DNA from 2 places in the Streptomyces sp. NBC_00414 genome. Region 1 is predicted to be linked to the other one. Evidence: predicted binding sites of a transcription regulator. Region 1 holds the regulator's gene; the other holds the start of a gene.
What was found. The regulator HspR, encoded in region 1, represses chaperone genes until heat shock. The targets are predictions, from matches to a motif close to TTGAGNNNNNNNNNCTCAA.
Positions count from the first base shown of each region.

Region 1 (3,399 bases):
CCGGGGTATCGCTTCGGCGAGCGCACCATCCGCCCCGCGCGGGTGGCGGTCGCCGAGCCGCAGCCGGGAGCGCAGCCCGCCAAGGGCGACGAGACGGACGCGGGGACCGCGGCGGCCGACGACAAGGAGAGCGGTGGCCCGGACGAGGGCTGACGTGAAACAGGGCGTACGCGCGCCCCTTTGCACAGAGAACGTCGAGCGCGTACGTGACGGTGACGTACGGAAGGAGGGGCGTCGAGGATGAGCACCAAGGACTTCATCGAGAAGGACTACTACAAGGTCCTCGGCGTCCCCAAGGACGCCACCGAGGCCGAGATCAAGAAGGCGTACCGGAAGCTCGCCCGCGAGTTCCACCCGGACGCCAACAAGGGGAACGCGCGGGCCGAGGAGCGCTTCAAGGAGATCTCCGAGGCGAACGACGTCCTCGGGGACCCCAAGAAGCGCAGGGAGTACGACGAGGCCCGCACCCTCTTCGGCAACGGCGGCTACCGGCCCGGCCCGGCGGGTTCGGGCGGTTCCTTCAACTTCGACCTGGGGGACCTCTTCGGAGGCGGCCCCCAGGGCGGAGCGGGCGGCGGTCCGCAGGGCGGAGCCGGTGGCTTCGGCGGCGGCATAGGGGACGTCTTCGGAGGTCTCTTCAACCGCGGCGGTCCGGGTCCCGGTACCCGGACGCAGCCGCGGCGCGGCCAGGACATCGACACCGAGGTCACGCTCAGCTTCACGGAGGCGGTGGACGGCGCGACCGTCCCGCTCCGGATGACCTCGCAGTCACCCTGCAAGGCCTGTTCGGGCACCGGCGACAAGAACGGCACACCGCGCGTGTGCCCGACGTGTGTCGGCACCGGCCAGGTGGCGCGCGGTTCGGGCGGCGGGTTCTCGCTGACCGACCCGTGCCCCGACTGCAAGGGCCGCGGCCTGATCGCCGAGCACGCGTGCGCGGTCTGCAGCGGCTCGGGGCGCGCCAAGTCGTCCCGGACCATGCAGGTCCGTATCCCCGCGGGGGTGTCGGACAGCCAGCGCATCCGCCTGCGCGGCAAGGGCGCGCCGGGCGAACGGGGCGGGCCGTCGGGCGACCTGTACGTCACCGTGCACGTCGACTCCCACCCGGTCTTCGGCCGCAAGGGCGACAACCTCACCGTCACCGTGCCCGTCACCTTCGCGGAGGCGGCGCTCGGCGGCGAGGTCCGCGTGCCCACGCTCGGGGGGCCTCCGGTCACCCTGAAACTGCCGCCGGGCACGCCCAACGGCCGGACGATGCGCGCCCGCGGCAAGGGCGCGGTCCGCAAGGACGGCACCCGTGGGGATCTCCTGGTCACCGTCGAGGTGAGTGTTCCGGCGGACCTGACGGGGAAGGCTCGTGACGCGCTTGAGGCGTATCGCGAGGCGACCGCGGAGGAGGATCCGCGGGCTGAGCTGTTCCAGGCCGCGAAGGGAGCATGAGGACACCATGGACGCAACCGGACGTCGTCGGCAGAACTCCTTCACCGGCAGGGCTTATGAGCTGACGGAAGAAACCCCGGTGTACGTCATCTCGGTGGCCGCCCAGCTCTCCGGTCTGCACCCGCAGACGCTGCGTCAGTACGACCGCCTCGGCCTGGTCTCCCCGGACCGCACGGCCGGGCGGGGCCGGCGCTACTCGGCCCGCGACATCGAACTGCTGCGCACCGTCCAGCAGTTGTCGCAGGACGAGGGCATCAACCTCGCCGGCATCAAGCGCATCATCGAGCTGGAGAACCAGGTCGCCGCGCTCCAGTCCCGTGTCGCGGAACTGCAGTCGGCACTGGAGGGCGCGGCGGCGACCATGCAGCAGCGCGAGGCCGCGGTCCACGCCTCGTACCGCCGCGACCTGGTCCCGTACCAGGAGGTCCAGCAGACCAGCGCGCTGGTGGTCTGGCGCCCGAAGCGCCCACCGACGGACTGAGTCCGAGCGGGCGAGCAGCCATGTTGAGGGGCCCGGAGGTTCATCGCGAACCGCCGGGCCCCTCAGGCAACGGCGGCTGACCGTCAGCCCGGTCGGTGCGCGACGAAGACGAACTCCCGGCCGGGGCGGTCGGGTGCGTCGCGGACGTCCTTCACGGTGTAGCCCTGCCCGGTCAGATCCGCCTCGATCTCGTCGCGCTCGCGGAAACGTAGGGTGGATTCCGAGGTCAGTACCTGTCCGTCCACGTCGAACACATAGGTACTGCGGAACGCCACCAACTGCCCGTCGACCCCGGTCAGTTCGGTCCAGCTCTCGACCGCGCCGACCCCCGGAATCTCCGTGATCCCGTACGAGGCCTCGCGGTTCCACTCCTCCCAGGCGCGCCGGGCCGGATCCCGGGTCTCGAAGACCAGATGCCCACCGGGCCGCAGAGCTTCGTAGGCGCCCCGCAGGGTGTCCCGCCAGGCCCGGTCGTCGACGATCTGCTGGGCGGCGTTGGCCGTCATGGTCGCCAGGTCGACGCGGAGGGGAGGCAGCGCGGTGGCGTCCCCGTGGATCCACCGCACGTGTTCGCCGCCGGGTTTGCCCCGGGCCACGTCGAGGGACGCTTCCGCCGGATCGACCCCGACGACGTCGATCCCCCGGCCGGCGAGCAGCAGCGCGAACACGCCGGTTCCGCAGCCGATGTCGAGCACGCGCCGCGCCCCGAACTCCTCCGCGATACGGACGTACGCGTCGAGGTCGCCGCGATCGGGGTCGAGCGGGTCGTAGATCGCGGCGAGCCGGGGGTGGCCGAAGTTCTCGTCAGCCATTGCGCTGCGCGCGGGCGTGCTGGAGAAGTCCGGCGAGGCCCTGCGGGGCGGTGGCGAGGATGGTGTCGGGGGTGTCGCTCTCGCGGAGGCGGAGGGTGCCGTCGGGGGCGGCGGCTATGTAGAGACAGTTGCCTTCAGGGCCGCCGCTGAAGGATGACTTCTGCCAGTTCAGCTCAGCACGGGGGCTTGGTTCGGTCTCGTCAGTCATGGGTCCGCTTGGTGGTGCGGGCGTGGTGGAGGAGTCCGGCGAGACCTTGCGGGGCGGTGGCGAGGATGACGTCGGGGGTGTCGCTCTCGCGGAGGCGGAGGGTGCCGTCGGGGGCGGCGGCTATGTAGAGACAGTTGCCCTGCGGGCCGCCGCTGAAGGATGACTTCTGCCAGCTCAGCTCGGACATGCGGCTCCCTAAAGGGTGTAGAGAAGATGCTGGATGAGGGCCAGCGAGTCCTTCACCGAGTGTGCATCGGGGGCCAACGATACGTCGATGGGGGCGAGGGCACTTTCGGTCAGGCGATCGAACAGCGCGGCGTACTCCAGTAGATGACTCTGCTCTGTCAAGTAGCGCGACCCCAGGGGTGCTTCGAGCACGACGGTGCCCAACTTCGTCTCGTGGGGCACGAAATGAGCGAAGTTCCCGCTGAGTGCCGCGTACGCCTGGGCGCTGAACG
Region 1 is NZ_CP107935.1:5,552,439-5,555,837, forward strand. Features, by position in the region: gene grpE (nucleotide exchange factor GrpE) at 1-153, shown strand, start outside; gene dnaJ (molecular chaperone DnaJ) at 241-1,440, shown strand; gene OHS59_RS24065 (heat shock protein transcriptional repressor HspR) at 1,448-1,921, shown strand; gene OHS59_RS24070 (class I SAM-dependent methyltransferase) at 2,005-2,733, opposite strand; gene OHS59_RS24075 (DUF397 domain-containing protein) at 2,726-2,941, opposite strand; gene OHS59_RS24080 (DUF397 domain-containing protein) at 2,934-3,128, opposite strand; gene OHS59_RS24085 (helix-turn-helix domain-containing protein) at 3,137-3,399, opposite strand, start outside.

Region 2 (3,399 bases), 1.9 Mb from region 1:
GGCGCGGGGACCTGCGCGGCCGGCCCCCACCGGACCCGCACCCGACACCGAGGCGCCCCCAGGCCTGGCTCCGCCTCCTCCCCACCCCCACCGGCACCCCCTTCACCTTCGGGTACGCCGTCGTTCTCGCCCTCACCTCGCTCTTCACCGAGTACGCCGACGCGGGCCTGGTGGGCCGGGTGCTCCAGGGCTCCAGCACGGACGTGGCGCACCTGGCGCGGGCTCCGGCGCACGTGCTGGTCGCCAGTGCGCTGTGGGTCGCCGGCGGGATCACCTCGGTGTACGTGATCGCCTTCCTGCTGGTGCTCACCGCGTTGGAGCGGCGGATCGGCGGGTGGCGCGCGGCGGGTGTCTTCCTGCTGGGGCATGGCGTGGCGACGCTGGCCACCGAGATACCCGTCGGCCTCTCGGTCCTCCTCGGGCACCTTCCGGACAGTTCACTCCACCGCTACGACTACGGCATCAGCTTCGGTGTCGCGGCGAGCGTGGGCGCCCTGGCCGGGCTGCTGGGGCTCTGGCCGCGCTGGATCCTGCTCGCGGTGTCCGCCTGGCTGGTCGTCGAGGGCCTGGTCGCCTTCACGGACCCCCTGACCGACTGGGGGCACCTGCTGGCCCTGACCATCGGGGTCGCCACCTGGCCGTGGGTGCGACGCTCCCGGAAGGCGGCGGTGGCCGCCGCGGCTGCGTCGGCCGAGTCGGTCACCGCGGCCACTCCACCTTGACGGCCGGCCCGTCACTTCCCGGGGTCCGGGGCGTTCGGGGCGTCCGGAGCGGCCGGGGAGTCCAAAGGGTCAGGGGAGAACCTCGCGCTCGTCAGCCTCGCCTCCACGCTCCACCCGAGTGCCTCGTACAGACCCCGCCCCTCCGGTGTCGCCGCCAGGACGCCGGTCCCGGCGCCCTGGGCGATCGCCGCGTGAGTGAGGGTGCCCATGACGAAGCGGCCCAGGCCCCTGCGCCGGTGCGCGGGCGCCGTCTCGATCTGGTCGGCGACCGCGGTGAGGCCGGTCGGCGCGATCTGCCCGCGCGCGGCCAGCGAACCGTCCGCCGCGGCGACGAGGACCCGCGTGACTCCGCCTCGGGACCAGGCGCGCAGCCGGTAGCCGTCCGGCATGTCCGGCGCGGGGCCCGGGGCAAGGGGGGTCGACATCAGATAGCTGGTCCCCGGTTTGACCCACCAGCCGTCCCCGAGCCAGGGCGCGACCCGGGCGGGCGCCGTGAAGACCTTGAGCCAGACTCCGGCGCCGGACACCGCGTCGGCGACCTTCCGGACCGTGGCCTCCTCGACCTGCTCCTCCGTCGCGCCCAGCACATGCCGGGTGACGTGCCCGGCCTGGCCCACGTCCACCGTGTATCCCCAGGGCTCGGCCAGCGGGGGCGCCGCCCCGCGCGAGAGTGCCCATCCGTCCACCCAGGCCCGCACGGTCGCGTTCGGCACGGCCCACCCCCGTCTGCGTGACAGCCCACGGGTCGTAATAGCCCAAAGAGCTGTTGAGTCATTACTTGGGTGGACGATACGGGGCCGGTGGCCGGGTCCGACAGAAGCTATCGCTCACAGCGAACACCGGTGGGGGAACAATCAGTGGCTCACGTGCATTGAGTCGACATAGCTCAACTTGAATGCCGAAGGGGAGATCATGACTTTGACGTCCGAACCGCTCACTCTGCCCGTGCTGCCGCTGGACGACGAGGTCGTGCTGCCCGGCATGGTGGTGCCCTTGGATCTCAGTGACGCCGATGTACGCGCCGCGGTGGAGGCCGCGCAGGCCGCGGCCCGTTCCACCGGTGCCAGCAAGCCGAGGGTGCTTCTTGTTCCGCGGATCGACGGCACGTACGCGAACACGGGGGTGCTCGGCACGGTCGAGCAGGTCGGGCGCCTCGCCGACGGTGACCCCGGTGCCCTGATCCGCGGTCGCGGCAGGGTGCGTGTGGGCGCCGGTACGACCGGTCCTGGCGCGGCCCTGTGGGTGGAGGGTGTGCAGGTCGAGGAGACCGTGCCCGACCCGCTGCCCGGCTCCGTGACCGAGCTGGTCAAGGAGTACAAGGCGCTGGCCACAGAGTGGCTGAAGAAGCGTGCCGCCTGGCAGGTCGTGGACCGCGTCCAGCAGATCGACGACGTGTCCACGCTCGCCGACAACTCCGGATACTCGCCGTTCCTGACCACCGCCCAGAAGGTCGAGCTCCTTGAGACCACCGACCCGGTGGCCCGGCTGAAGCTCGCCACCGAGCACCTGCGCGAGCACCTCGCCGAGCAGGACGTCGCCGAGTCCATCGCCAAGGACGTGCAGGAAGGTGTGGACAAGCAGCAGCGGGAGTTCCTGCTGCGGCGGCAGCTGGACGCGGTCCGCAAGGAGCTGCGCGAGCTGAACGGCGAGGCGGAGGGCGAGGAGTCCGACGACTACCGGGCCCGCGTCGAGGCCGCCGACCTCCCCGAGAAGGTCCGTGAGGCCGCGCTCAAGGAGGTCGAGAAGCTGGAGCGCTCCAGCGACCAGTCGCCCGAGGGCTCCTGGATCCGCACCTGGCTCGACACCGTGCTCGAACTCCCCTGGAACGAGCGCACGCAGGACGAGTACGACATCCAGGGCGCCAAGACCGTCCTGGACGCCGAGCACGCCGGTCTGGACGACGTGAAGGAGCGGATCACCGAGTACCTGGCGGTCCGCAAGCGCCGTAACGACCGTGGACTCGGTGTCGTGGGCGGGCGTCGCGGCGGCGCCGTGCTCGCGCTCGTCGGCCCGCCCGGCGTCGGCAAGACCTCGCTCGGCGAGTCCGTCGCGCACGCCATGGGCCGCAAGTTCGTCCGGGTCGCCCTCGGCGGCGTACGGGACGAGGCGGAGATCCGCGGACACCGGCGTACGTACGTCGGCGCGCTGCCCGGCCGGATCGTGCGGGCCGTCAAGGAGGCCGGGTCCATGAACCCGGTGGTCCTCCTCGACGAGATCGACAAGGTGGGCTCCGACTTCCGGGGCGACCCGGCGGCGGCCCTCCTCGAAGTCCTCGACCCGGCCCAGAACCACACCTTCCGGGACCACTACCTGGAGGTCGAGCTCGACCTGAGCGACGTCGTCTTCCTGGCCACGGCCAACGTGCTGGAGGCCATCCCGGAGGCCCTGCTCGACCGCATGGAACTGGTGCGGCTCGACGGGTACACCGAGGACGAGAAGGTCGTCATCGCCCGGGACCACCTGCTCCCGCGCCAGCTGGAGCGGGCCGGTCTGGAGAAGGCCGAGGTCACCCTCGACGAGAGCGCGCTGCGCAGGCTGGCCGGCGAGTACACCCGTGAGGCGGGCGTCCGGAACCTGGAGCGGTCCGTCGCGCGGCTGCTCCGCAAGATCGCGGCGCAGCACGAGCTCGGCGAGCGGAAGCTGCCGTTCACGGTCGGCGCGGACGATCTGCGCGCGC
Region 2 is NZ_CP107935.1:3,651,017-3,654,415, reverse strand. Features, by position in the region: gene OHS59_RS15570 (rhomboid-like protein) at 1-722, shown strand, start outside; gene OHS59_RS15565 (GNAT family N-acetyltransferase) at 734-1,435, opposite strand; gene lon (endopeptidase La) at 1,635-3,399, shown strand, end outside.
Region 2: a site for HspR is predicted at 1,594-1,612, ahead of lon (endopeptidase La). Genes of this name have one in related genera too.